Regions from separate parts of the Streptomyces sp. NPDC046557 genome, predicted to be linked through region 3. Evidence: riboswitches for the same ligand, from Rfam matches in the RefSeq annotation. Region 3 holds a riboswitch; each other region holds the start of a gene.

What was found. A riboswitch is a leader RNA that binds a small molecule or an ion and turns the genes downstream of it on or off. The one in region 3 is predicted to bind cyclic di-AMP.
Positions count from the first base shown of each region.
Region 1: linked by a shared signal. The riboswitch ahead of ABZ934_RS05175 (M23 family metallopeptidase) and the one ahead of ABZ934_RS02830 (M23 family metallopeptidase) in region 3 are both predicted to bind cyclic di-AMP.
Region 2: linked by a shared signal. The riboswitch ahead of ABZ934_RS16945 (transglycosylase family protein) and the one ahead of ABZ934_RS02830 (M23 family metallopeptidase) in region 3 are both predicted to bind cyclic di-AMP.

Region 1 covers NZ_JBEYZH010000001.1:1,139,653-1,149,090, reverse strand. Annotated here, with positions in the region: gene ABZ934_RS05195 (restriction endonuclease) at 1-1,218, opposite strand, end outside; gene ABZ934_RS05190 (DNA topoisomerase IV subunit A) at 1,321-3,777, opposite strand; gene ABZ934_RS05185 (pitrilysin family protein) at 4,131-5,501, shown strand; gene ABZ934_RS05180 (pitrilysin family protein) at 5,522-6,889, shown strand; cyclic di-AMP (ydaO/yuaA leader) riboswitch at 7,089-7,247, shown strand; gene ABZ934_RS05175 (M23 family metallopeptidase) at 7,260-8,057, shown strand; gene ABZ934_RS05170 (GntR family transcriptional regulator) at 8,291-8,956, shown strand; gene ABZ934_RS05165 (HPr family phosphocarrier protein) at 9,225-9,438, opposite strand, start outside.
Region 2 covers NZ_JBEYZH010000007.1:209,794-219,231, reverse strand. Annotated here, with positions in the region: gene ABZ934_RS16970 (NAD(P)/FAD-dependent oxidoreductase) at 1-1,368, opposite strand, end outside; gene ABZ934_RS16965 (Ppx/GppA phosphatase family protein) at 1,834-2,775, opposite strand; gene ABZ934_RS16960 (DUF501 domain-containing protein) at 2,772-3,311, opposite strand; gene ABZ934_RS16955 (septum formation initiator family protein) at 3,352-3,840, opposite strand; gene eno (phosphopyruvate hydratase) at 4,001-5,296, opposite strand; gene ABZ934_RS16945 (transglycosylase family protein) at 5,581-6,294, opposite strand; cyclic di-AMP (ydaO/yuaA leader) riboswitch at 6,298-6,466, opposite strand; gene ABZ934_RS16940 (transglycosylase family protein) at 6,743-7,792, opposite strand; gene ABZ934_RS16935 (cytochrome P450) at 7,907-9,181, opposite strand; gene ABZ934_RS16930 (globin domain-containing protein) at 9,303-9,438, shown strand, end outside.
Region 3 covers NZ_JBEYZH010000001.1:564,157-573,594, reverse strand. Annotated here, with positions in the region: gene ABZ934_RS02840 (aspartate aminotransferase family protein) at 1-265, shown strand, start outside; gene ABZ934_RS02835 (tyrosine-protein phosphatase) at 286-1,092, opposite strand; cyclic di-AMP (ydaO/yuaA leader) riboswitch at 1,450-1,619, shown strand; gene ABZ934_RS02830 (M23 family metallopeptidase) at 1,624-2,613, shown strand; gene ABZ934_RS02825 (SGNH/GDSL hydrolase family protein) at 2,776-3,561, shown strand; gene ABZ934_RS02820 (MBL fold metallo-hydrolase) at 3,772-4,974, shown strand; gene ABZ934_RS02815 (ATP-binding protein) at 5,220-6,971, shown strand; gene ABZ934_RS02810 (roadblock/LC7 domain-containing protein) at 7,053-7,484, shown strand; gene ABZ934_RS02805 (DUF742 domain-containing protein) at 7,481-7,903, shown strand; gene ABZ934_RS02800 (ATP/GTP-binding protein) at 7,881-8,483, shown strand; gene ABZ934_RS02795 (GAF domain-containing protein) at 8,503-9,048, shown strand; gene ABZ934_RS02790 (transketolase) at 9,058-9,438, opposite strand, start outside.

The DNA of each region.
Region 1 (9,438 bases), 580 kb from region 3:
GGCGACCAGGTTCTCGAAGGCGATCGGGTCCATTGTGAACAGATCGGGCTCCTCCTCGCCGTCACCCGCGGGCCCGCCGTGGCTGACCACACCGCCGACCTCGCCGGGCCTGCGCCTCGGCCGTATCCCCGCGGGTTGGTCCGGCCGGGCCGACAACTGCCCGCCCAGCCCGTCGATCAGGCAGTCCACCGCGCTCACCTGCTCCAGGCGCAGCCCGGCGAAGGCCTCGCGCTCGGCCCGCACGGTGGCCAGGACGATTTGGGCCTCCCGCCCCGTCACCGGATCGTGGTCGTCCACGAACCCGTTGACCACCACCGAGTCCAACGCGCCGAACTCGTCCGCCGCGTACAGCTCGCGCACCACCAGCAGCACGCACTGGGCCAGCAGGTCCCGGTACAGCGCCCGCCGCTGGGTGACGGGGCGGGCCGTCTCCTTGTCCTGGTCCGTACTCGGCACGTACCGGACAGTCTTGATCTCCGGAACCACCTCGTAACGCGGCAACTCCCAGTCCAGCACCAGCTGGCGGGCAGCCCGGTCGTACGCGGCGGAGACTTGCCGGGGCAGGTTCTCGGGCCAGGCCGCGGAGGCGTACAGCGCCGCCGAGAAGTACTCGACCGCGGCCTCGGCGTCGCCCGCCCCCAGGGCGGCGGCCAGTTCGCGGAGACCGCTGTTGTGCGCGCGGATCCCGGCGAGCTGCGCGGCCGCCCAGGCGTCGTACTGCTGCCGGTTCTCAGCGAGCTGCTGTCGGCGCCGTGTTTCCGCCGCCTGAGCCTTCCGCCGGGCCCGCGCGTACTGGGCCTGCTCCTCGCGTTCCGCCTGCACCCGCCGGTAGGAACCCAGCGCCATGCCACTGCTCTGCTGCTGGAACTGCTCGATGCGGGGTATCGCGACCGGGTGCGCGAGGGGACCGGGACGGAACGGTTCGAGCTCCTCGCTTCGCACCAGCGTGGCCATCCGGAACGCCGTCGCTCGGCAGCCCGCCGCCAACAGGTTCTGCAGCGCCGCGACCTCGGCCTCGATGGTCTCCGTCCGGCGCCGCGCCTCGACTTCGCGATGCTGCCGGTAGGCGGCCTGCTGCTCGCGCTCGCCCCGGCTTACGTCCCGGTCCCATGCCCGTCGACGGCGCTCCGCCTCGCGCTGCTGGATCAACTGCGTTCGCTGCTGCCTGCGCTGAGCCTCGGCCCAGTCGCCGATCATCCCACCCGACTGACGGCTCATCAGCATTCCCCCGCCCCCACCACACAAGCATCAACGGGAAAACACTAGTCGGCATTCGGGTGGTACGTCCCCCCTCCGCACCACCCGAACCGACTGCTTCCGCTACAGCGCGGCCCCCGCCAACGCCACGACCGCGGCGGGCAGCGCCGCGCCGGAGCCGTCCCGGCGCGGGTCGACGGCCGGCAGCTCGGCCGGCGCGCCGCCGGCCGTCGCCGCGCGGACCGGGGCGTTGCCCGCCCAGGCCAGCGTCAGCACGTCCTCGCCCTTGAGGAACCGCTGGCAGCGCACCCCGCCGGTGGCCCTCCCCTTCCTCGGGTACTGGTCGAACGGGGTCAGCTTCCCGGACACGACCGAGTCGTCGAGCGTGCCCTGGGAGCCGGCCACGGTGAACACCATGGCTACGCGCCCCGGGTCCACCGCCGAGAAGTGGATCACCTTGGCGCCTTCGGAGAGCTTGATGCCCGCCATACCGCCCGCCGGGCGGCCCTGCGGACGCACCTGGGCCGCCGGGTAGCGCAGCAGCTGGGCGTCGTCGGTGATGAAGACGAGGTCCTCCTCGCCCGTGCACAGCTCGACCGCGCCGACGATCCGGTCACCCTCCTTGAGGGTGATGACCTCCAGCTCGTCCTTGTTCGCCGGGTAGTCCGGCACCACCCGCTTGACCACGCCCTGCTCGGTGCCCAGCGCCAGTCCCTGGGAGGACTCGTCCAGCGACAGCAGGCAGACCACCTGCTCGTCCGCCTCCAGGCCCGACAGGAACTCGGTGACCGGGGCGCCTCCGGCCAGGTTCGGCGCGGTGTGGGTGTCCGGCAGTTGCGGCAGGTCGATCACCGACAGCCGTAGCAGCCGCCCGTAGGACGTGACCACGCCGACTTCGGCCCGGGCCGTCGCGGTGACCTGCGAGACGATCAGGTCGTGCTTGGCGCGGGGGCCGCCCTCCCCCAGGGGCAGCGGTTCGGCGGTCACCGTCCGGGCCAGCAGGCCTGTCGAGGACAGCAGCACCCGGCAGGGGTCGTCCGCGACTTCCAGCGGAACAGCCCCGACGGCCGTGGCACCGGACTCCAGTAGGACCGTACGCCGTTCGGTCGAGAACTTCTTCGCCACCGCGGCCAGTTCCGAGGAGACGAGCTTGCGCAGCTCGCTGTCGGACTCCAGGATCCCGGTCAGCTCGTCGATCTCGCCGGTCAGCCGGTCGCGCTCGGACTCCAGCTCGATCCGGTCGAAGCGGGTGAGCCGGCGCAGCGGGGTGTCCAAGATGTACTGGGTCTGGACCTCGCTCAGCGAGAAGCGCTCGATCAGCCGCTCCTTGGCCTGCGCGGAGTTGTCGCTGTCCCGGATGATCCGGATGACCTCGTCGATGTCGATGAGGGCCACCAGCAGGCCCTCGACCAGGTGCAGGCGGTCGCGCCGCTTGCCCCGGCGGAACTCGCTGCGCCGCCGGACGACCTCGAAGCGGTGGTCGAGGTAGACCTCCAGGAGTTCCTTGAGGCCGAGCGTCAGCGGCTGCCCGTCGACCAGCGCGACGTTGTTGATGCCGAAGGACTCCTCCATCGGCGTCAGCTTGTAGAGCTGTTCCAGTACGGCCTCGGGGTGGAAACCGTTCTTGATCTCGATGACCAGGCGCAGGCCGTGGGAGCGGTCGGTGAGGTCCTTGACGTCGGCGATGCCCTGGAGCTTCTTCGAACCGACCAGGTCCTTGATCTTCGCGATGACCTTCTCGGGGCCGACCGTGAAGGGCAGTTCGGTGACGACCAGGCCCTTGCGGCGGGCGGTCACGTTCTCCACGGCCACCGTCGCGCGGATCTTGAACGTCCCGCGGCCGTTCTCGTAGGCGTCCTTGATGCCGGACAGGCCCACGATCCGTCCGCCGGTCGGCAGGTCGGGGCCCGGCACGAAACGCATCAGCGCCTCCAGGTCCGCCTGCGGGTAGCGGATCAGGTGCCGGGCGGCGGCGATGACCTCGCCCAGGTTGTGCGGCGGCATATTGGTGGCCATGCCGACCGCGATCCCGGAGGCGCCGTTGACCAGCAGGTTCGGGTAGGCGGCGGGCAGCGCCACCGGTTCCCGCTCCTGGCCGTCGTAGTTGGCGGTGAAGTCGACGGTGTCCTCGTCGATCGACTCCGTCATCAGTGACGTGGCGTCGGCCATCTTGCACTCGGTGTAACGCATGGCGGCCGGCGGGTCGTCGTTGCCGAGCGAACCGAAGTTGCCGTGGCCGTCGACCAGCGGCAGCCGCATCGAGAAGGGCTGCGCCATGCGCACGAGGGCGTCGTAGATCGACGCGTCACCGTGCGGGTGCAGCTTGCCCATGACCTCGCCCACGACACGGGCGCACTTCACGTACCCCCGGTCGGGGCGCAGGCCCATCTCGTTCATCTGGTAGACGATGCGGCGGTGCACCGGCTTCATGCCGTCACGGGCGTCCGGCAGGGCACGGGAGTAGATCACCGAGTACGCGTACTCGAGGAAGGAGCCCTGCATTTCGTCGACGACGTCGATGTCGAGGATCTTCTCCTCGAAATCCTCCGGCGGCGGGGTCTTCGTGCTGCGGCGGGCCATCGCTGCGCGGCTCCTTAACCAAGAAAGGTGTACTCGGGGTCTGACGGTGTGGCGGTCGGTCTGTGCGAGGGTCGGTCGGTGTGTCGGCTGACGGTCGGGCGGTCGGGCGGTGATCGGTCCGGCGGGTACGTACCGGGTCTGTCGGTCCGGCCGAGGGTCGGCCGGGCGGCCGACCGGTTTCGGCCGGTGCCGACGCGGACCATTGTGGCCCGTGGCACCGACAACGCCGACTCCGACCCTGGGGTGCCCCCGGACGGAGGCGTGGGGAACCCGGGAACTTCTCCGGCCGCCGACGCGCTTGCATACAGTGGCAGGTCTGACAGAAATCTCTGCATCGCGATCGAAGGGACCACATGCCCATGGGTCACACGGCCACAGCTCAGGCCGGCTCCGGCGGCCTGACAGCGACCGAGCACCGGCTGGCCAACGGCCTGCGCGTGGTGCTTTCCGAGGATCACCTGACTCCGGTCGCCGCCGTCTGCCTCTGGTACGACGTCGGCTCCCGCCATGAAGTCAAGGGGCGGACCGGTCTGGCTCACCTCTTCGAGCACCTGATGTTCCAGGGCTCGGCGAGCGTACCGGGCAACGGGCACTTCGAGCTCGTCCAGGGCGCCGGCGGTTCGCTCAACGGCACCACCAGCTTCGAGCGCACCAACTACTTCGAGACGATGCCCGCCCACCAGCTGGAGCTCGCGCTGTGGCTGGAGGCGGACCGCATGGGCTCGCTGCTGGCCGCCTTGGACGAGGAGTCCATGCAGAACCAGCGCGACGTCGTCAAGAACGAGCGCCGCCAGCGGTACGACAACGTCCCGTACGGCACGGCGTTCGAGAAGCTGACCGCCCTCGCCTACCCTGAGGGCCACCCGTACCACCACACGCCCATCGGTTCGATGGCCGACCTGGATGCCGCGTCCCTGGAGGACGCCCGCGCGTTCTTCCGTACGTACTACGCGCCGAACAACGCCGTCCTGTCGGTCGTCGGCGACATCGACCCCGAGCAGACGCTCGCCTGGGTGGAGAAGTACTTCGGCACCATCCCCGCCCACGACGGCAAGCAGCCGCCGCGTGACGGTTCGCTGCCCGAGGTCATGGGCGGCCAGCTCCGCGAGGAGATCGTCGAGGAGGTCCCGGCCCGCGCGCTGATGGCCGCCTACCGGCTTCCGCACGACGGCACCCGCGAGTGCGACGCCGCCGACGTGGCGTTGACCATTCTCGGCGGCGGCGAGTCCTCCCGCCTCCACAACCGCCTGGTCCGGCGCGACCAGAGCGCCGTCGCGGCGGGCTTCGGCCTGCTGCGCCTCGCGGGCGCGCCCTCGCTGGGCTGGCTGGACGTGAAGACCTCCAGCGGCGTCGAGGTGCCCGCCATCGAGGCGGCCGTGGACGAGGAGCTCGCGCGGTTCGCCGCCGAGGGCCCGACGGCCGAGGAGATGGAGCGCGCCCAGGCGCAGCTGGAGCGAGAGTGGTTGGACCGGCTGAGCACGGTGGCCGGCCGTGCCGACGAACTGTGCCGCTTCGCGGTCCTGTTCGGCGACCCGCAGCTCGCCCTGACCGCGGTCGGGCGCGTCCTCGACGTCACCGCCGAGGAAGTGCAGGCCGTCGCCGCGGCCCGGCTGCGCCCCGACAACCGCGCGGTGCTCGTGTACGAGCCGCTCACCGGAGAGTCCGACGCGTCCGACGAGATCGACGAGATCGACGAGACCCAGAACGAAGGGGCGGAGCAGTGAGCGACACCGCAGCCGTCACGATGACCCTCCACCCGCAGCCGCAGGCCGGCGAGGCCAAGCCCTGGGCCTTCCCGGCCCCCGAGCGCGGTGCGCTGCCCAACGGCCTGACCGTGCTGCGCTGCCACCGCCCGGGGCAGCAGGTGATCGCCGTCGAGATCAACCTCGCCGCACCGCTGGACGCGGAGCCCGAGGGCCTGGACGGCGTGGCCACCATCATGGCCCGCGCCCTGTCGGAGGGCACCGACAAGCACTCCGCCGAGGAGTTCGCCGCCGAACTGGAGCGCTGTGGCGCCACGCTCGACGCGCACGCCGACCACCCGGGCATCCGGGTCTCCCTGGAGGTCCCGGCCTCCCGCCTGGCGAAGGCCCTCGGCCTGGTCGCCGAGGCGCTGCGCGCCCCCGCCTTCGCGGACGGCGAGGTCGACCGGCTGGTGCGCAACCGGCTCGACGAGATCCCGCACGAGCTGGCCAACCCCCAGCGCCGCGCCGCGAAGGAGCTCTCCAAGGAGCTCTTCCCGTCCGGACTGCGGATGTCCCGGCCCCGCCAGGGCACCGAGGAGACGGTGGCGCGGATCGACTCCGCCGCGGTACGGGCCTTCTACGAGGCCCACGTGCGCCCCTCCACCGCCACCGCGGTGGTCGTCGGCGACCTGACCGGCATCGACCTCGACGCGGTCCTCGCGGACACCCTGGGCGGTTGGACCGGCGGCAACGCCGAGCCGCTGCCCGTCCCCCCGGTGACCGCCGACGACACCGGTCGCGTGATCATCGTGGACCGGCCGGGCGCGGTCCAGACGCAGCTGTTGATCGGCCGCATCGGCCCGGACCGGCACGACCGGGTCTGGGCGGCCCAGGTACTCGGCACGTACTGCCTGGGTGGCACCCTCACCTCGCGGCTGGACAAGGTGCTGCGCGAGGAGAAGGGCTACACCTACGGAGTGCGCGCGTTCGGCCAGGTGCTGCGCTCCACCGCCGACGGCAAGGGCGCCTCGATGCTCGCCATCAGCGGCTCGGTGGACACACCCAACACCGGTCCGGCGCTGGACGACCTCTGGACGGTGCTGCGCACCCTCGCGGAGGGCGGCCTGACCGACACCGAACGGGACGTCGCGGTACAGAACTTGGTGGGCGTGGCTCCGCTGAAGTTCGAGACGGCGGCCTCGGTCGCGGGCACGCTCGCCGACCAGGTGGAGCAGGAACTCCCGGACGACTACCAGGCGCGGCTGTACGCGCAGCTCGCCGCGACCGGCACGGTGGAGGCGACCTCGGCGGTCGTCGCCGCGTTCCCGGTGGACCGGCTGGTCACGGTCCTGGTGGGTGACGCGGCCCAGATCGCGGAGCCCGTACGGGCCCTCGGGATCGGTGAGGTCACCGTCGTCACCAACTGACGCGGCCTACTTGCCTCGTGGCGCGAGGGACTCCGGCGGCTTGTCTGCCGGAGTCCCTTTTTACCTGTTTGGTGGCCTGGTTGTTCGTATGTGGTGTGGCGTAGGTAACAAAAACGTGCGTCTGTTTGGAGATTGACTGAAGATCCGCCTAGCGTCGGCCGTGCTGTCCGTCAGTTGTGCCCGCCGCACCCGCGGCACCGGGCAGCGATCGCCGAGTCCCCGTCAGGCGCGAGCCTGGGGAGCCGGGGACCCACATGCGTCCCTGGGGTGAATCGGACCACCTCGCAAGAGGGGCCCGTAGGAGACCTTCCTGCTCCGAACCCGTCAGCTAACCCGGTAGGCGAGAGGGAAGGAAAGGATCAAACCCTTCATGGCGTTTGGCAGTCGTGCCGCCGGTAAGCACCGTGGTTCCAGCCGTCTGAGCCGCAAGACCGCCGGCTACGCCGGCATAGCCGCCCTCGCCACCACGGGCGTCGTCGGCACCCTGGCCGGTCCCGCGTTCGCCGCGGACAAGGCCGCGGCCCCCTCGATGGAGGACACCGGCCTCAGCGCCGTCGTCGTCGCCGACGAGCTCCACAGCGAGATCCAGAACCAGGCCGAGTCCCAGCAGCGGGCCGCCGAGGTCGCCGCCGCCAAGGCGCAGGCCGAGGCCGATGCGAAGACGCACGCCGCCGAGGCCAAGCGCCTCGCGGAGGCCAAGGCGAAGGCCGAGCGCGACGCCGCCGAGCGCGCGGCCCGCGAGGAGGAGCGCAAGCGCCTCAACACCTTCGTCGCCCCCATCGACGGCTCGTACGTCAGCACGCAGTACAAGGCGGGCGGCGGCATGTGGTCGTCCGGCAGCCACACGGGCATCGACTTCCACGCCGCCGAGGGCACCACCGTCCACGCCGTGGGCGCGGGCACCGTCGTCGAGGCGGGTTGGGGCGGCGCGTACGGCAACAACGTCGTCATCCGGCACAACGACGGCACCTACACGCAGTACGGACACATGAACTCGCTGAGCGTCTCCGTCGGCCAGCAGGTCACCGCCGGCCAGCAGATCGGCGTCTCGGGCTCCACGGGCAACTCCAGCGGCCCGCACCTGCACTTCGAGGCCCGCACCGGCGCCACGTACGGCACGGACATCGACCCGGTGGCGTACCTGCGCTCGCACGGCGTCGCCGTCTGACCGTACGACCGGCCCGACGCACCACCGGCCCGGCGCACGACCGCATCACTCCAGTCGAAGGCCCCGGCTCACCGAGCCGGGGCCTTCGACGTGTGTCGCCGCGCCTCTTCGTACCGGCGAATGTTCCGTATTTCCGGCCGCCCTCGGAAATCGTCGCGTGTTGCAATAGAGTCGCAGTACGGTCGTGGCGGCAGCGCCGATAACGGCAGTCGGAATGAGAGCGGAGTCCGGTCTTGCGTATTCCTGCGCACGCGGTATGCACAGCGATTCGTGACGACATCGTCTCCGGGGTCTTCGAACCGGGCGGCAGACTGACCGAAGAGGTCCTCGCCCGCCGGTACGGAGTCTCGCGCGTCCCCGTCCGCGAGGCGCTGCGCACCCTGGAGGCGGAGGGGTTCGTCACCACCCGTCGGCACGCGGGGGCCTGCGTCGTCGAGCCCACCGAACAGGAGGCGGCGGACCTGCTGGAGCTGCGGGCGGTCCTGGAGCCACTCGCCGCCGCCAGGGCCGCCCGCCGGCGCACCGAGGGCCACCTCAAAGTGCTGCGCGGCCTGGTCAGGCTGGGCCAGGAGCGGGCCAGGAGCGGCCGGGGCGAGGATCTGCGCGCCCTGGGCGGTTGGTTCCACGAGACGCTCGCCCAGGCGTCCGCCAGCCCCGGGCTGATCTCGGTGCTGACCCAGACCCGGCACAAGATCGCCTGGATGTACGTGGTGACGGCCCCGGTCCGGCCGGTCGACTCCTGGGCCGAGCACGGTGCGATCGTGGACGCGGTCGCGCGCGGCGACGCGGAGCGCGCCCGGGCGCTGACCGGACTGCACGCGGACCGGGCGGCCGGATCGCACCGGCCGAGGGTGAGGACTTCGCAACCTGCCGTAAACACGGCGGGCGGCCGGCATTAACACGAGCCGTATACAAAGGGGAGCGATATTCGGCCTCCCAGGTCGCCCCTCGCGCGGGGCGGGAATTCCGGCCTATCGCGCCGCGCGCACGGCGTGAATGCGGCGGTGGCCGATTCGCGGGGGATGGACCATTTCTCGCGGGCTGAATGCGGGCTGAATGCGGGCTGAGAGTGGGCTGAATACGGGGTGGAAATGCGACGAAGCCGCGGCGCCCGGTTCACGGGGGCCGCGGCTTCGCCGCGTACGGACGACCGAAGGGTCGCAGGGGTCAGACCGTCTCCGGGAGCTCGTCGAGGCCCTCGGCGACGAGCTTCGCGAGGCGGTCCAGCGCGGCCTCGGCGCCCTCGGCCTCGGAGGCGAGGACGATCTCCTCGCCGCCCTGGGCACCCAGGCCCAGGACCGCCAGCATGGAAGCGGCGTTGACGGGGTCGCCGCCGGCCTTCGCGATGGTCACCGGGACTCCGGAAGCGGTCGTCGCCCGG
Region 2 (9,438 bases), on a different contig from region 3:
CTTCTGGGCCGGGGCCTGGGCGGCCGGGGTCGGCGCCGGCTTGGCGGCTTCGTAGAACTCCTCGCGCGGCGACTCCAGCGCACCGAGGGAGACGACCTCGCGCTTGAGGAACATGCCGAGGGTCCAGTCGGCGAAGACGCGGATCTTCCGGTTCCAGGTCGGCATGGCCATGCCGTGGTAGCCACGGTGCATGTACCAGGCGAGCCGGCCCTTGAGCTTGATCTTCATCTTGCCCATGACGATCATCGCGACGCCCTTGTGGAGGCCGAGACCCGCCACCGCACCCTTGTTGGAGTGCGCGTACTCGTGCTGCGGGAAGCCCCGCATGCCCGAGATGACGTTGTCACCGAGGACCTTGGCCTGGCGCAGCGCGTGCTGGGCGTTCGGCGGGCACCAGGCGTTCTCGACGCCGGCCTTGCGGGCGGCGACGTCGGGGACCTGGGCGTTGTCGCCCGCGGCCCAGATGTAGTCGGTGCCCGTGACCTGGAGGGTCGGGGAGGCGTCGACGTGACCGCGCGGGCCCAGCGGGAGGCCGTAGCGGGCCAGGACCGGGTTCGGCTTGACGCCGGCGGTCCAGACGATGGTGTTGGAGTCGACCTCGAGGCCGTTCTTCAGCACCACGTGGCCGTCCACGCAGGAGTCCATGGAGGTGTTGAGGTAGATCTCGATCCCGCGGGACTCCAGGTGCTCCTTGCCCCAAGTGCCGAGCTTGGGCCCGACCTCGGGAAGGATCTTGTCGGCCGCGTCGACCAGGATGAAGCGCATGTCCTCGCGCTTGATGCTGGAGTAGTACTTGGCCGCGTCGCGGGCCATGTCCTCGACTTCACCGATGGTCTCCGCGCCGGCGAAGCCGCCGCCGACGAAGACGAAGGTGAGGGCCTTGCGGCGGACGTTCTCGTCCGTCGTGGACTCGGCCTTGTCGAGCTGCTCGAGTACGTGGTTGCGCAGGCCGATGCCCTCTTCGACGCCCTTCATACCGATGCCCTGTTCGGCGAGGCCGGGGATCGGGAAGGTGCGGGAGACGGCGCCGAGCGCGATCACCAGGTAGTCGAAGGGCAGCTCGTACGCCTCACCGACGAGCGGCGTGACGACGGCGACCTTGCGGTCCTGGTCGATGCTGGTGACCCGGCCGGTGAGAACCTCTGCCTTGGGCAGCACGCGTCGCAGCGGGACGACGACGTGCCGAGGCGAGATGCTGCCTGCGGCCACTTCGGGGAGGAAGGGCTGGTAGGTCATGTACGAGCGCGGGTCGACGACCGTGACGGTCGCCTCGCCGTAGCGCATCTTCTTCATGATGCGCTTGGCCGCGTACAGACCTACGTACCCACCTCCTACAACGAGGATCCTGGGACGCTCCGTGGTGCTCATGGAACGAGTATCCAGCACCCCCAGGAGTGACGCTCGTGAGCCCCTTCACAAGGTGCTCGGCACCCTCTGCTACACTGCGCCGCCCACGTGACCCAGATCATGGCGCCGAACGGGAACCACCGTGTAACGGGAGTCGTTGTTCACCCGTCCTGAACTGGCCTCCTAGGCCGAAAACGGAGTAGACCACCGGTTTCGTGGATACCTACCGGCGACCTCCGTCCGGCTCCGACAATCGCACGAACGCTCGCACAAAAAGGGCCCGCGGGGACCGCGAGCGCCCCGAAGGGCCCTCCGCTTCACCCTGCGGGCCTTTTTTCCTTGTGAAGAACTTCACGAAGCTCGTGCATTCGAAGGCTCTTCCGTCTCTCGAACAGGCCCCCACAAGGTCCCGTCCACGCCCGCTCCAGGCCCGAACGACCCGCGAACCAGGCCGACTCAGCCCGGCCCGGGCCGGCCCGGAGCCACTCAGGCCACGGACCAGGCGATGCCGTCGAGGATGTCGTGCTCCGAGACGACGACCTCCGCGGCGCCGACGCGTTCCATGATCGCGAGCAGGACGAGGGCGCCCGCGCCGATCACGTCGACCCGGCCCGGGTGCATGACCGGGATGGCCTCCCGCTCGGCGTGGGTGGAGGTCAACATCCGCTCGGTGATCTCGCGGACCTGCTCGTACGGGATCCGGGAGTGGTGGATCGCCGACGAGTCGTACTCCGCCAGGCCAAGCGCGACGGCGGCGACGGTGGTCACCGAGCCCGCGAGGCCCACCAGGGTGCTGGCGCGTCCCAGCGGCACCGTCTCGGCGGCCAGGTCCAGGGCCGCCTCGATGTCGGCCCGTATGGCGGCGACCTGCGCCGCGCTCGGCGGGTCGCTGACGACCCCGTCCGCCACCAGGTGGCGCTCGGTCATCCGGACGCAGCCCACGTCCACCGAGCGCGCCGCCTCGACGTGCTCCGAGCCGACGACGAACTCGGTGGAGCCGCCGCCGATGTCCACGACCAGGAACGGCCGGTCCAGGTCGGTGCGGCCCGTGAGCTCCTTGGTGGCTCCGGTGAAGGAGAACTCCGCCTCCTGGTCGCCGGTGATCACCTCGGGCTCCACGCCCAGGATGTTCAGCACCCCCCGGACGAAGTCCTCGCGGTTCTCGGCGTCCCGCGAGGCCGAGGTGGCCACGAACCGCACCCGCTCGGCGCCCAGCTCCTTGATCACGGCGGCGTACTCGCGGCAGGCCGCGAAGGTGCGCTCCAGCGCCTCCGGCGCCAGCCGGCCCGTCTTGTCGACGCCCTGGCCGAGCCGGACGATGGTCATCCGGCGGTCCAGTTCCACGAACCCACCCGTCGTGGGGTCACAGTCCGCGACCAGCAGGCGGATGGAGTTCGTACCGCAGTCGATGCCCGCCACCCGGGTCACCGCGACGACTCCTTCTCACCCGTGCACGGCGTGACGCAGGGCCCCTTGGCCCACCACTCCGGCAGCATCGCCAACGCCTCGTCGCCGAAGGGGTTCACCCCGGGACCGGCCGCGAGCGAGTGGCCGACCAGGACGTGCAGGCACTTCACCCGGTCCGGCATGCCACCGGCGCTCGGGAAGCCCTGGAGCACCTCGATGGCGTCGCGGCGGGTGATGTAGTCCTCGTGCGCGGCCCGGTAGGCCGCGGCCAGCTCCGGGTCCTCGGCGAGTCGGGCCTGCATCTCCTTCATCACGCCGTTGGCCTCCAGCGTGCCGATCGCTCCGGCGGCGCGCGGGCAGGTCAGGTAGTACAGCGTCGGGAAGGGGGTGCCGTCGGGGAGCCGGGGCGCGGTCTCCACGACGTCCGGCTGCCCGCAGGGGCAGCGGTGGGCGATGGCGCGCAGGCCGCGCGGCGGGCGGCCGAGCTGCTGCTCGAACGCCTCGATGTCCGCGGCGGTCGGCTCGGTGCGGTCGGTCTGGGGCGGGGGCGTCTGCATGCCTGGAGTGCGTCTCTTCGTTTCGTAAGGGTGGTCTGGGTCAGTCGCCGGGCCGGTCGGCCTTGTCGACACCGTCCCAGACGTTCGAGTACCAGGGCCGGTCGGAACCGGCCTGCCCGGTGCGGCGGTGCTCGGCGGCCTCGGCACCGGGGTCGTTCATGATGTAGCCGATCTCGCCGGGGCGCAGGAAGTGCAGGTGCTTGCGCGCCTGCTGCTCGGCGTAGGCCGGGTCCTGCCAGCGGGCCTTCTCGTCACGCAACTGTTCGAGGCGCTTGCGCGCGCCGTCGGCGGCCCGCTGCTGGTCCGCGATCTCCGAACGCTGGGACACGTACTGCCGCATCGGGTACGCGAGGGCGACGACCAGCGTACAGAGGACGAGCACCAGCAGCGCCGCCCGGCCGGTGAGCCGGCTGCGGCGGACCTGGCGGCGCGACTGCGAGCGGTAGACGTGGGCGGCGGTCCGCTCACCGAGCTGCTTGAGCCTGGTCGCGGTCGAGAAGGTGGAGAACCGATCCCGGTTCCCGGCCATGGTCCCGCCTCCCCTTCGCACGCGGTACGCAATACGTCCCCGCACACGGTACGGGACCGAGTGCGGGGACGTACGGAGGCCGGCGCTGCGAGGCGCTCATTGACCCTGGTGCCTACTGGTCCGCGAAGCGCGGTGCCTACTGGTCCGCGAAGCGCGGTGCCTACTGGTCCGCGAAGCGGAACCGGGGGAAGGCGGAACGGCCCGCGTACACGGCGGCGTCGTCGAGGATCTCCTCGATGCGCAGCAGCTGGTTGTACTTGGCGACGCGGTCCGAGCGGGCCGGGGCGCCGGTCTTGATCTGGCCGCAGTTCACGGCGACGGCGAGGTCGGCGATGGTGACGTCCTCGGTCTCGCCGGAGCGGTGCGACATCATGCACTTGAAGCCGTTGCGCTGGGCCATCTCGACGGCGTCCAGGGTCTCGGTCAGCGAACCGATCTGGTTGACCTTGACGAGCAGGGCGTTCGCGGAGCCCTCCTCGATGCCGCGCGCCAGGCGCTCCGGGTTGGTGACGAAGAGGTCGTCGCCGACGATCTGGACCTTGGCGCCCAGGCGGTCGGTGATGGTCTTCCAGCCGGCCCAGTCGTCCTCGTACAGCGGGTCCTCGATGGAGACCAGCGGATACGCCTCGACGAGCTCGGCGTAGTAGTCGGTCATCTCGGCGGCGGAGCGGGACTGGCCCTCGAACTCGTACTTGCCGTCCTTGTAGAACTCGGACGCCGCGACGTCGAGCGCGAGCGCGATGTCCTTGCCCGGGGTGTAACCGGCCTGCTTGATGGCCTCGATGATGAGGTCGAGCGCGGCGCGGTTGGACTCCAGGTTCGGGGCGAAGCCGCCCTCGTCGCCCAGACCGGTGGAGAGGCCCTTGGTGTGCAGGACCTTCTTGAGGGTGTGGTAGACCTCCGCGCCCCAGCGCAGCGCCTCGGAGAAGGACTCCGCGCCGATCGGGGCGATCATGAACTCCTGGATGTCGACGTTGGAGTCGGCGTGCGACCCACCGTTGAGGATGTTCATCATCGGGACGGGCAGCAGGTGCGCGTTCGGGCCGCCGAGGTAGCGGAAGAGCGGCAGGTCCGATGCCTCGGACGCGGCGTGCGCGACGGCGAGGGAGACGCCGAGGATGGCGTTGGCGCCGAGCGAGGCCTTGTTGTCGGTGGCGTCCAGGTCGAACATGGCCTGGTCGATCAGCCGCTGCTCGGTGGCGTCGTAGCCGACGAGCTCCGGGCCGATCTGCTCGATGACGGCGAGGACGGCCTTCTCGACACCCTTGCCCATGTAACGGTTGGGGTCACCGTCACGGAGCTCGATGGCCTCGAATGCGCCGGTGGAGGCGCCGGACGGGACTGCAGCACGGCCGGTGCTGCCATCGTCGAGGCCCACCTCGACCTCGACCGTGGGGTTGCCTCGGGAGTCCAGGATTTCCCGGGCTACGACGACGTCGATGGACGGCACGAGCATCTCCTTCTGGGATGTGACGCTGGGTGTGCGGTGGCAGGGGGCCGTGGGACGGCCCTGCCGACTAGAGCCTAACCGGCTCCGGGCACTGGACCGGCCGACCGCCCGGGTCCTGGGACGAAAAAGCGGCCGTACGCCCGCTTTACCGGACAAAGAGACCGCCCGTGGACCGCCTCCCGGCCGTTATCCGGCCATGATCCGGCCCCATCCGGCCGCGGACGCGCCACCGCCCGGCGCGTGGAGGGGTACGCGCCGGGCGGTGGTCGGATTCGGTGTTATCCGATGTTTCAGCTCAGCTTCAGCTTCTGACCCGGGAAGATCAGGTCGGCGTCGGGGACGATGTCCTTGTTCAGCTCGAACAGCTTCTCCCAGCCGCCCTTGACGCCGTTCGCCTCGGCGATGGTGCCCAGGGTGTCGCCCTCCTTGACCTCGTACGAGCCGTTGCCCGTCTTCGGGGCCTCGGTCTTCGGGGCGGCCTTGGGGGCGGCCTCGGAGCGCTCGGAGCGGGTGACCGGGGCCTCGGGCCGCTTGGTCTCCTTCTTCGGCGCCGGGGCGGCCTTGGTCTCGACCTTCGGCTTGGAGGGCTTGGGGGTCTCGGCAGAGCCGCCGCCGCTGTACGAGGAGTTCGACAGGCCCACGCCACAGGACGGCCACGCGCCCTTGCCCTGGCCCTTGAGGACCTTCTCGGCGATGGCTATCTGCTGGGCCTTGGACGCCTGGTTGGCCTGCGCGGCGTACGCCGTGCCGCCGTAGGCGGCCCAGGTGGAGGACGTGAACTGCAGGCCGCCGTAGAAGCCGTTGCCGGTGTTGATGGCCCAGTTGCCGCCGGATTCGCACGCCGCGACGCGGTCCCACTCGGCGCCGGTGGCGGCGCTGGCGGAGCCGGCCGCCATGAGGGGCGCGGCGACGGCGACACCGGTGACACCGGCGAGCGTGACGATACGGGTGGTCCGCTCAATGGCCGTGGCGCGGCGGTGCTTGCCCTTGCCGGAAAGCAGCATGGAGTTTCTCCTCACCGACGCCTACGAGGTGAGCTGTCGGGTTCGGGCGAGTGAGTTGCCCGGCCGCGCGACCAGCGCGCGGCTTAACCCCTAGCCGGTGTGACCGTCTCTCAACGGCCGCTCCCGGCGCTTACCTTGGTTCCCCCGCTCCTGCCTTCGGCGCTTGACGCGACGACTGTTCTCTCCGTCCGCCGGCAGGATTCGGCGATGCGGTCGAAGAGGCCCGCGGTGGCGAGCGATTCAGAAGGTAGACAGGTCTCTCCCCGATGTTCAACGAGGGACATCGGGGAGAAATCGACCTGCTTGCGTTCCGCTTAGGGGCGTTTTCGCAGGTGAGGACGGGGTTTGTGGGAGCTTCGGTACCTGACACGCCAGTTGACCTGAAGAGACGCATGTCTCACTTGCGGATAACGGGCATTCAGCTCTTTACGCCTGCCCGAAGTGCCCGTTATTTCTTGGTTAGATCCAGATTCTGACCGGGCTTGATGAGGTCGGCGTCCTTGCCGATGACCTGCTCGTTGGCCGCGTAGAGCGCGTTCCAGCCCCCCTTGAGCCCCTGGGCGTCCGCGATGGCGGTCAGGCTGTCGCCCGCCTTCACCGTGTACGTGGGGTCCGACGCGGCGTCAGGGGCCGCGGGCGTCTCGACCGCCGCCGGGCCGCGGTGCTTGCCGCCGCCCTCCGCGGCGGAGTCGGTGGTGGGCGCGTTCGACGTGGCGGACGGGGTCCCGGTGGTCGGGTCGGCCGGCGTGGAGGACGCTGCGGACGGGGACGGCGTGACCGGGGTCGTCGGGATTCCCGAGACGGCGCCGGGGCCGGTCGGGGTGGTCGGGTTGGTCGGCGCCGTGCCGGTCTGGTCGCCGGGCTGGGTCGGCGTCGTCGGCAGGTCCGGATCGGGCATGACGGGCAGTCCGCTGTTGGGGGCGAGCGGCGCGATGGGCAGCGTGAACGGCGCCGTGGCGGACGGGCTCGGGTTGCCGGCGGCCGGGGCGGCCGGGGTGGGCGCGCCGAAGTCGGTGGCGGGGTCGCCCGCGCCGGTGCCCGGCACCGCGTCGGGGCGGGAGGGGCTGGGGGCGACCTGCCGCGGGGTTCCCAGTGCGCCGGGGTCCACATTCGCGGCGGGGCCGTCCTTCACCAGCCCGGACGACGCCGCGCACAGCGGCCACGCCTGGGGGCCCTGGGACGCCAGCACCCGCTCGCCGACGGCTATCTGCTGAGACCGGCTGGCGAGGTCGGGGCGCGCCGCGAATTCCTGGCCGCCGGCGCTGTTCCACTGGTCCTGGGTGAACTGCAGTCCGCCGTAGGCCCCGCTGCCGAAGTCTGCGCTCCAGGTACCGCCGCTCTCGCATTCGGCGACGCTGTCCCACGTGGACGTGTCGGCGGCCGAGGCGTTGGTGGCCGCGAGCAGCGGCAGCGCCAGCGCGGAGCCCGTGACTCCGGCGGTGACGACGAGGGCGGGTACCTGGCGGGGGCGTCTGTGGCGGCCGTTCCCGGAACGCATGTAGTGCACCTTTCGCATAACGGCGGGGTAACGGCAGAACCTAGCCCCCTTCGAACGCATGTCACAAGTTCGGTCGGTAACTGACTGCGGGTCAGGGGGTGTCCCGTTACGCCCTCATGTGTTTCGGGGTGTGAAGCGGACCGGAAGGGTGCGCAGGCCACGCATGATGAGTCCGCCCCGCCACCGCAGGTCCGAAGGTGGAACGGCCAGTTCCAGATCAGGCAGACGCATCAGCAAACTCGCGAGCGCGGTCTGACCTTCGAGCCGGGCGAGCGGCGCGCCGAGGCAGTAATGGATGCCGTGGCCGTACCCGAGGTGCTGATTGTCACTTCGGGAGAGGTCCAGGGTGTCCGGTTCCGCGAACCGCTCGGGATCCCGGTCGGCCGCCGCGAGGACCACCAGGACCGGGTCCCCGGCGGCGATGTCCTGCCCGCCGAGGACGAAGGGCTCGGTTGCGAAGCGCCAGGTCGCCAGCTCAACCGGGCCGTCGTAGCGCAGGAGTTCCTCGACGCCGGTGGCGAGCAGGGCGTTCTCCCCGGCGGCCAGCGACGCCTGGAGGCGCGCGCGCTGGTCGGGGTTCGCGAACAGGGCGTGCAGCCCGTTGCCGATCAGGTTGACCGTCGTCTCGAAACCGGCGAAAAGCAGGATGAAAGCCATGGCGGTGGCCTCGGCCTCCGTCAGGTGGTCGCCGTGGTCACTGGCCCGGATCAGGTCCGAGATGAGGTCATCGCCCAGATCATCCCTTTTACGATGGATGAGTTCACCGAGGTACGCCCGCATCTGCTTGACCGCGCGGGCGACACCGCCGCGCGGCCCACCGCCGTGCCGGATCATCATCCCGGCCCAGTCCCGGAAGTCGTCCTGGTCTTCGCGCGGTACGCCGAGCATCTCGCAGATGGCGTAGATGGGGAGGGGGAACGCGAACTCGTGGATGAGGTCCGCCTCACCCCTGCTCTCGAACCGCTCGATGAGCTGGTCGGTCAGCTCCTGCACCCGCGGGGTGAACGCGGCCACCCTGCGCGGGGTGAACGCCTTCGACACCAGCCGCCGCAACCGGGTGTGGTCCGGCGGGTCGATGTTCAGCAGGTGCGTCATCAGCTCGGCCTTGCGCTCGCCCGGGATGCCGGTCTTCCCCTTGGCGTGCGCCGGTTCCGCGTGGTGCGCCGGGTTCTTGCTGAGCCGCTGGTCGGCCAGGGCCTGGCGGGCGTCGGCGTACCGGGTCACCAGCCATGCCTCGACCCCGCTGGGCAGCTTGGTCCGGTGCACCGGCGCGTGCTCGCGGAGCCAGGCGTACGCCGGGTACGGGTCGGTGGCGAACTCCCAGTCGAACAGGGTGGGGCCCTGGAGGGAGACGGGGTCTTCGGGGGCTGCGGGAGTCGGCTCGTGCACCCGTCGACCGTATCCCGGCCGCCGACCCGCATCCGCTATGGGCGGTTCGTCGGGGGCTGGCCGTAGATACGCCTTCGCTTGACCCGGCCGCGTTCGCCGTTCCTACTTCGGTGCTGTGGACGTGAGGATCTTGAAGAGCAGCTTCGCCGTGGTGGAGAGACGCGCCGAACACGCGGCCAGGTTCTTCTACTCCCACCTCTTCTGGCACCACCCCGAGATCCGTACGCTCTTCCCCGCCTCCAGGGAGGAGATGGAGC
Region 3 (9,438 bases):
TTGGACGATGCTCCAGGCGGCCCGCAAGGGGCTCTTCGCGCAGATGGTCGTGGTGCCGCTGCTCCAGAAGCACCGGATCCTCACGCAGGTCTCCGGGGACCACCTGGAGGTCATCAAACTGATCCCGCCGCTGATCATCGACGAGCAGGACGTGGACCGGTTCGTCGGCGCCTTCCGCGAGGTCATGGACGAGGCGCACGGCGGGGGGGCCCTGATGTGGGACTTCGGCAGGACGCTGGTGAAGCAGGCCGTCGGCAACCGCTGACGACCCGCCCGGGAGTCGCTTCAGTCGAGGAGCCGGTCCCTGAGCCGGCCGAGGGTCGCGGACGTGAGTCCGAGTCCCTCGGCCAGGTAGGGCACCACCCCGCCCCAGGTCTCGTCGATCGTCTCGAAGGCCGCGGTCACGAACTCGGCGCGGGCGTCGAACAGCGGAGCCAGCAGCTCCATCACCTCGGGGGAGCGCGCGTCGGCGGAGTCGTCGCTGCGGCGCACCCGGTAGCGGTTGTGCGGGGCGTTCGACTCCAGGTAGTCCGCCACGATCGCCTCGCGCTCCACGCCGAGGGCGAGGAGCGTGACGGCGATCGACAGTCCCGCCCGGTCCTTGCCGGCCGCGCAGTGCATCAGGGCGGGGACGCTGTCCTCGGCGAGCGCGTGTACGACCCGGCTGTGCTCGGCCGTCCGATCCCTGATGATCGCCCGGTACGAGGTCCTCATCCGGGCGGCGGCCCTTCCCTCGCCCAGGAGACCCCGGAGCTGCCCCAGATCTCCGTCGCGGACCATTTTCCAAAACTCCCGGCCGTCCGCCGGGTCCGTCAGCGGAATGTTCACGTTCCGGACACCGGGCAGATCGACGTCCGGTCCTTCCAGCGCGTGGTCGGCCCCGTTGCGGAAGTCGAAAACGGTGTGGAGGCCGAGCGAGGACAGGAATTCCACGTCGTTTTCGGTGGCATGCGCCAGATGTCCGCTTCGGAAGAGAAGTCCCGACCTGACCCTTCGTCCGTCGGTGGTCGGCAGCCCGCCCACGTCACGGAAATTGCGCACTCCGGACAGTTCGGGCCCGGTGGGTGGGTCGGCGGCTATCTGCTGGGTCACGGGTCGGGTCCTCCGCATTCGTCGTGGGCTCGCGGCCGGGGTGTGGCCGCGACCGTCGGGCCGACGCCACGCTGTCCGAATTAAGCCGGTTGAGAACAACTTGCCGTATCCGGGGGCGAGATCGCGCCGGATCCCGTGAGCCAGATCATACGGTGACCGAGCGTGCCTGATCGCGAAACCCGAATTCCCTTGTCCAGGCGGTCGTTGAGGGGCCGGAATGGACGGAGGGTGACGGGAATTCAGTCGCCCTCCCAAATCTGCTATTGCGTCAGGGAATTCATGGCTTGTTGTGTGTGCCCCCACTCGATTACCTTCGCGATCGATCCGGGTGGACCGCCGAATCCTGCCGCCGCCCGGGAACCGCACCCGACTATTCACGCGCGCGGCAGGAGCGGGGGAACCAGGTAAGCCGCTGTTCCGGATCTTCCCGCCGGAACGGCTCGGGGTGAAGTCGTACACCGCTGCGTACGGCCGGACATCTCCAGTCCGAACCCGACAGCTCACCTCGCAGGCGACGGAGAGGAATTCGTCATGCCCGCACACGGCAAGCACCGCCGCCCTAAGTCCCGTGCCATGTCCCGCGGACTGGCCGCCGCCGGCACCGGTGGCGCCGCCCTGGCGCTCCCGCTGATGGGCGCCGCCGGCGCCCACGCCGCCCCGGCCGCCGCCCCCGCCGCACTGCCCGTCCAGGCCCCACTGCTCCCGGTTTCCCACCAGGCCGCGCCCGCCTCGGCCCCGGCGACCGCCCCCGGCGTCTACACCGTCGTCCCCGGCGACTACCTTTCGAAGATCGCCGCCGAACGCCACCTCTCCGGCGGCTGGGAGCGGCTGTACGCCGACAACCGCGAGGCCGTCGGCGCGGATCCCTCCCTGATCCACCCGGGCCTCAAGCTGACCCTCGGCGCCCGCGCGGACCATGACGGACACGGCGACCGCACCTCTGCCAAGACGGCCTCCCGGGACTCCGGCGCGGCTTCGGCCCCGGCCTCCCCCGACCGCTCCTCCGCCAAGGCTCAGGCACCCTCCGAGTCCGGCTCCGGCAGCGGTTCCGCCGAGGCGCAGCAGGCCGCACCGTCCGCGCAGGGCTCCGGCTCCTCCACCGGCGCGGTCTCGGCGTCCGGATTCGTCGCCCCGGTCGACGGCGGGACCTCCACCCCGTACAAGCAGGCGGGCAGCATGTGGTCTTCCGGTTATCACACCGGCGTCGACTTCATCGCGAGCACCGGCACCACCGTCAAGGCGGTCGGCGCCGGCACCGTCGTCACGGCCGGCTGGGGCGGCGCGTACGGCAACGAGGTCGTGATCCGGCACGCCGACGGCAAGTACTCCCAGTACGGCCACCTCTCGCAGATCTCCGTCTCGGTCGGCCAGAGCGTCACCGCCGGACAGCGCATCGGACTCTCCGGCGCCACCGGCAACGTGACCGGCCCGCACCTCCACTTCGAGGTCCGCACCGGCCCGGCGTACGGCTCCGACATCGACCCGCTGGCGTACCTGCGCTCCAAGGGCGTCACCATCTGACGCGCCAGAGCGTGAGCCCGCAGACGCGTGAGGCCGGGACCCCGGGAGGGTTCCGGCCTCACGCGTTTCTTATTCCTCATGTGCATCGTGGCGTAGATCACGGTCCGTCAAACCCTGCTTACGTTGGCGTAGGTCGCCCGTGGGGGTGAAGGATGTGGTGCTGTGGCAGCGACGACGACGACACTCAAGACCATCGGCTCGTACGCGGCGATCGGGGACAGCTTCACCGAGGGCGTGGGGGACCCGGGACCCGGGGATTCGTACCTCGGCTGGGCGGACCGGCTGGCCGTACTCCTGGCCGACCAGCGGGAAGAACACGATTTCCGGTACGCGAACCTGGCCGTCCGGGGGAAGCTCCTCGACCAGATCGTGGCCGTGCAGGTGCCGAGGGCGAAGGCCCTCGCGCCCGACCTCGTCACCTTCTGCGCGGGGGGCAACGACATCATCCGTCCGGGAACCGACCCGGACGACGTGGCGGAGCGCTTCGAGGCGGCCGTCGCCGACCTCGCCGGTTCCGTGGGCCGCGTCATGATCACGACCGGCTTCGACACCCGGGGCGTGCCGGTCCTCAAGCACCTCCGGGGCAAGGTGGCGACGTACAGCGCGCACGTGCGCGCCATCGCCGACCGGTACGACTGCCCGGTGCTCGACCTCTGGTCCCTCAAGTCCGTGCAGGACAGGCGGGCGTGGGACGCCGACCGGCTGCACCTCTCGCCCGAGGGGCACACCCGGGTGGCGCTGCGCGCGGCCCAGGTCCTCGGCCTGGACGTGCCGGCCGACCCCGACCAGCCGTGGCCGCCGGAGCGGCCGCGCGGCTCGGTGGACGTGACACGGGACAACATCCAGTGGGCGCGCGAGCACCTGGTGCCCTGGATCGGACGGCGGCTGCGCGGCGAGTCCTCCGGGGACCACGTCGAGGCGAAGCGGCCGGACCTGCTGCCGCTGTAGGGCGTACGCGCCGACGGGGGCGGCGGGGTCGGGGTGGCGGGGGTCGGGATGGCGGGTCGGCGCAAGGGGGGCCGGGGCGGCGGCGGGGCGGGCGGGACCGGAGTATCGCGACACGCCGGGGGCCGCGAGCGGAATCCTCGGGGCCCGGTGTGCGTTGGGATGATCGTAGTCACGCACGATCGTCCTGCCCCCATCCTCACAGGAGGCGCCTTGTCCGGCTCCCGTCCTCTGCGTCCGCGGCTGCGTGCCCTGCGGCCCGAAGCCTTCGGCGCGGACCCGTCCGGCGCGCGGCTGGAGCGCATCCTGCGCTCGCCCCACTTCGCCGACGGGGTCTTCCAGAACCCGGTGGGGGCCCGGACCAGGCCGTCCGGTTCCATGGCGGAGTTCGCCAAGATCTACTTCCACAAGGAGCAGCGCCTGCGGCGCAGCCCGGGTGCGCCGATCCCGGTCTACCCGACGACGCTGGCCGAGCTGGCCAAGCCACCGGTGAGCGGGCTGCGACTGACCTGGATGGGGCACTCCAGCGTCCTCGCCGAGATCGACGGCCGCCGGGTGCTGTTCGACCCGGTGTGGGGAGAGCGGTGCTCTCCCTTCCCGTTCGCCGGACCGAAGCGGCTGCACCCGGTACCGGTACCGCTGGCCTCGCTGGGGAAGGTCGACGTCGTGGTGATCTCGCACGACCACTACGACCACCTCGACCTGCCGACGATCAAGGCGCTGGCCGGTACGGACACGGTGTTCGCCGTCCCGCTCGGCGTCGGAGCCCACCTGGAGCGCTGGGGAGTCCCGGCGGACCGGCTGCGCGAGCTGGACTGGAACGAGAGCACCAAGGTCGCCGGGCTCTCCCTCACCGCCACCCCCGCCCGCCACTTCTGCGGGCGGGGTCTGCGCAACCAGCAGTTCACCCTGTGGGCGTCCTGGGTCGTGGCGGGCGACGCGCACCGGATCTACCACAGCGGCGACACGGGCTACTTCCCGGGCTTCCAGGAGATCGGCGCCGCGCACGGCCCGTTCGACGCCACGATGATCCAGATCGGCGCGTATTCCGAGTATTGGCCCGACATCCACATGACCCCGGAGGAGGGCATGCAAGCCCACCTCGACCTCCAGGGCGGCACGCCGAGCGGCACGATGCTCCCGATCCACTGGGGCACCTTCAACCTGGCACCGCACCCGTGGGACGAGCCGGGCGAGGGCACCTTCGCGGCGGCGGAGGCGGCCGGTGCGGTGATCGCCCTGCCCGTACCGGGCCGGCCCTTCGAGCCGGGAGCCGCCGACGCGCCGGCCGAGCCGTGGTGGCGTCCCTTCGTCGTGAACGCCGCCCCCGCCGCGACCCCGTCCCCCTCCCACCCGACCGCCACCGCGCCGAAGCCGGCGCCGGCCCACGAGGAGCCGGAGGCGGTGGGCTCGTAGCGGCTGCGTGGCTGCGTGGCGGGCGGTGGCGGTGAAGCGGACGGCCGGGCGGAAGCGCGGGCGGATCCGAGGCGGCGGTGGATTCGGGCTCTCGTGCGAGCGCTCCTTCCCAGGCGGTAAGCAGCCCGGTGAAGTTGGCCGACTCGGCGCCCCGGGTGGGAGCGTGCGGTCTAGCGTGGGTACCCGGTGATCAACACCGGGCCTCGGCAGTGCCGGGGACCGGGCCCCACGTACCGAGGACCCCGATGTCCGGATACCGCGCCGCCCGCCACGCTCCGTCGAGAAACGCCGTCACCGGCCCCGGCCGGCACTTACGCCCCCAGCTGGTCCGGGCCGCCGTCCTGCCCACCCTCGCCGCCGGACTCAGCGGCGCGGCCGCCGTGATCTTCACCTTGCAGCTCGGAGGCGGGTCGGGCGCCCGGGACCCCCGGCTCTGGCCCGTCCTCACCGGCTGCGGGCTGCTAGTGGTCGGCGCGCTCGCCGCCGCCCTGCTCGGCGCCCAGCGCGCGGCCAGGGCCGTACGCGAACGGTGCGAGTCCCTTCGCCGCTCCAGCCTGCGCGGCCGCCAGGAACTGCGGGCGGCCCTCGACCGGCTGGAGCGCGGCGAGACGCCGCCCCGCCCGGTGCGCGGCGGTGCCGGCGGGCCGCCGCCGGACGGAGACCCCACCCGGCTGGACGAGTTCTGGCTGCTGGGGCAGGAACTGCGCGGTGCGCGCGAGCAGGCGTACGGGGTCCTCGTCCGGCTCGCCGGACGGGCCGCCCCGTCCGACAGCGACCGCAAGGTCGAGGTCTTCGTCAACCTCGCGCGTCGGCTGCAATCCCTCGTGCACCGCGAGATCTCCTTGCTGGACGACCTGGAAGACACGGTCGAGGATCCCGACCTGCTGAAGGAGCTCTTCCACGTCGACCACCTCGCGACCCGGATCCGACGCCACGCCGAGAACCTCGCCGTGCTCGGCGGCGCCGCCTCCCGGCGGCAGTGGACCCGGCCCATCGACCTGAGCGAGGTGCTCCGCTCCTCCGTCGCGGAGGTCGAGCAGTACACGCGGGTCAAGGTGGTGCCCCCGGCGGGCGGCACCGTCCGTGGGCACGCCGTCGCCGACGTCGTCCACCTGCTGGCAGAACTCGTCGAGAACGCCACCGTCTTCTCCGCGCCCGACACCGACGTGGTGGTGCGCGCCGAACGCGTCACCGCCGGGATCGCGGTCGAGGTGGAGGACCGGGGACTGGGCATGCCGGCCGAGGAACAGCGCCGGATGAACGCCCTGCTGGGCGATCCGGACCAGGTCGACGTGCGGCACCTGCTGGCGGACGGCCGGATCGGCCTGTTCGTGGTGTCGGCGCTGGCCCGCAGGCACGGGGTCGCCGTCGAGCTCAAGTCCAACATCTACGGCGGTGTGCTCGCGGTGCTCGTCCTGCCGCAGGAACTCCTGGGCACGGAGGCGTCGAACGCCGCCGACGCGCACGATGTCGGGCGGGCCACCTCGTGGGGGACCGGGGCGGGGGCGCATATGCCCCCGTTGGAACCCGTACGCACGACCACGCCCGCGCCGCGCCGGCCCGAGGCGGCGGACGCGGCTCCGACGGTACCGACGTGGGCCGAGCCGGTACCGGAGCGAGTTGCGGAGCCGGTTCGGGAGTCGGTGGGGGAGCCGGTCGGGGAATGGGAGCCGGAACCAGTGTGGCGGCCGGAGCCGGTTCCGGTATCGGTTCCGTATGCAGTGGTGGAGCCCGCCCCCGCCCCCGCCCCCGCCCCCGCCGACCCCGGACCCGCCGCCGACACGGTTCCGGTCGCCTTCACGGTGCCCGCCGCGCGCACGGACCCCGACCGGCCGCTGCTGCCCCGGCGCCGCGCCCAGGAGCACGTCGTGCCCGAGCTGCGCGAGGCCCCGGCCCCGCGCCGCACCCCGGAAGCCGAGCCGCCCGTACACGACCCGGGCCTGATGGCGGCCTTCCAACGCGGATTCGACCGGGCCCAGTCGGAGCCCCGGGCGTGACCCCGCCCGGCTCCCCGGCCCGCGTCCCCTCGCTACCCCACTCCTCACCCCACCCCCCACCCCGGCAAGGAGCACACCCTCATGAGCGGCGAAGTGGCCACCAGGACAAGCCGGCTCTCGGATCTCGACTGGCTGCTCGGCGGCCTGGTCCAACGGGTGCCGTACACGCGCAGCGCGGTGCTGCTCACGGCGGACGGGCTCGTGAGCTGCGTGCACGGCCTGGACGCCGACAGCGCGGACCACATGGCGGCGCTGGCCTCGGGCCTGTATTCGCTGGGCCGCAGCGCCGGCTCCCGGTTCGCGGCCGGCGCCGAGGTCCGGCAGGTGGTGGTGGAGCTCGACACGGCGCTGGTGTTCGTCTCGGCGGCCGGGTCCGGCACCTGCCTCGCCGTGCTCGCCGACCGGGAGGCCGACGCGGGGGTGCTGGGCTACGAGATGGCGATGCTGGTGAAGAGCGTACGTCCCTACCTGGCGGCGCCGCCGCGTCGGCCCGTCGCCGATCCGGAGCGATGAGGGCCAGGGCGCGGGGGGCGTACGGGTCCGGTCCGGGGCGGGACACCGCCCCCTGGCTGGACGACACGGCGGGCCGGGTCATGCGGCCGTACACCGCGAGCGGCGGCCGGACCCGGCCCGCCGTCGCGCTTGACCTGCTCTCGCTGGTCACGGCGACGGGCGTACGCCCGCGCGCGCCGCTCGGCGCGGAACACACCCTCGCGTTGCGCTTGTGCGCCGGCGCGTCGGCGGTGACGGTCGCCGAGGTGGCCGGGCAGCTGAGGCTCCCGGCGGGGGTGGTGAAGGTGCTGTTGTCCGATCTGATGGAACACGGAGCCGTCGAGGCGCGGGCCCCGAGGTTCCCGGGCGGCGACTCGCTCGCCACCGACGACCTGGACCTGCTGCGGGCGGTGCTCGATGGCCTACGCCGAAGGCTGTGACGACCGGGGCCTTCCCACGACCTTGAAGATCCTGGTCGCGGGCGGGTTCGGGGCGGGGAAGACGACCTTCGTGGGCGCGGTGAGCGAGATCGAACCGCTGTGCACGGAGGAGCTGCTGAGCGACCTCGGCGAGAGCGCCGACCCCCTCGAAGGGGTGGAGGCGAAGACGACGACCACGGTCGCCCTGGACTTCGGCAGGATCACCCTCGACCGGGGCCACGTCCTGTACCTCTTCGGCACGCCCGGGCAGCAGCGCTTCTGGTTCCTGTGGGAGGAGCTGTGCGCGGGCGCGCTGGGGGCGGTGGTCCTGGCCGATACGCGCCGCCTCGGGGACTGCTTCCCGGCCGTGGACTTCTTCGAGCGGCGCGGGATCGCCTTCGTCGTCGCCGTCAACGAGTTCGACGGCTGCCACCGCTACACGCCCGGGGAGGTCCGGGAGGCGGTGGGGCTGGGGCCGGACGTACCCGTCGTGCGCTGTGACGCGCGGCTGACCAGTTCCGGTACGGGGGCGCTGGCCGCCCTCGTCCACCACCTGCTGTTCAACGCCGGGTCCGGGCGGCCGACGGACCCGGCCACCTAGGAGGATCGGGGGAACCGTCATGACGTACTACGAATCGACCGGCCACCTGCTGCTCACCCCGGTGGACCGGGAGGCGCCCGGCCGGGCGGTCCGGCTGCGCGAACTGGACCTCGGGGAGCGGCCCGACGCGGAACTCGACGCCTTCGCGCGGCGGATCGCGCAGACCCTGGAGGCACCGTACGCGGGGGTCAACTTCGTCGGTGAGGAACGGCAGTTCTTCTCGGGCCTCCACCACCGTCCCGACGCCCCGCCGAGCGGCTACCCGGCCCGCGTGCTGACCCGCGACCTGGGATATTGCCCCCACGTGGTGGTCCGGCGGCGGGCGTTGGTGCTGGAGGACGTACGGGACTTCGCGCGCTTCGCGGGCAACGCCGTCGTGGACGGGAGCGGAGTGCGCTCGTACGCGGGGGCGCCGCTGACGGACCGGCGGGGGCTCGTCCTGGGGACGGTGTGCGCGGTGGACGTGGTGCCCAGGCGGTGGGGGACGGAGGGGCTGGGGACGGTGAAGGCCCTCGCGGCGGAGCTGGGGGAGCTGCTGCGGGAACGGGAGGACCGGTGCCGCTGAGCCGGGATCTCAGGCGCCCGGCCGCAGGAAGGCGGAGATCCGCTCCCTGAGCGAGCGGGGGTCCAGGCCGTGGGCGGCGGTGTGCTCGGCGATGGTTCCGTAGCGCCGCAGTTCGGCGCGGCCGACGCCCAGGCCCAGGACCCGGTGCGGGCGGTCGCCGAGGGCGTCGTTGGCGGCGGCGGTGGAGGTTCCGGCGAGATACGGCTCGACCAGCACCACGTCGGCCGCCGTCCCCCGTGCGGCGGCGGCGCGCAGGGCCGCGTCGTCGAAGGGCCGTACGGTTGTCGCGTAGAGCACGCTCACGTCCATGCCCCCGGTCGCGGCGAGCACGTTGTCCAGCAGTGGTCCGACCGCCAGCACCACGCCCGCGCGTCCCTCCCGTACGGTGTG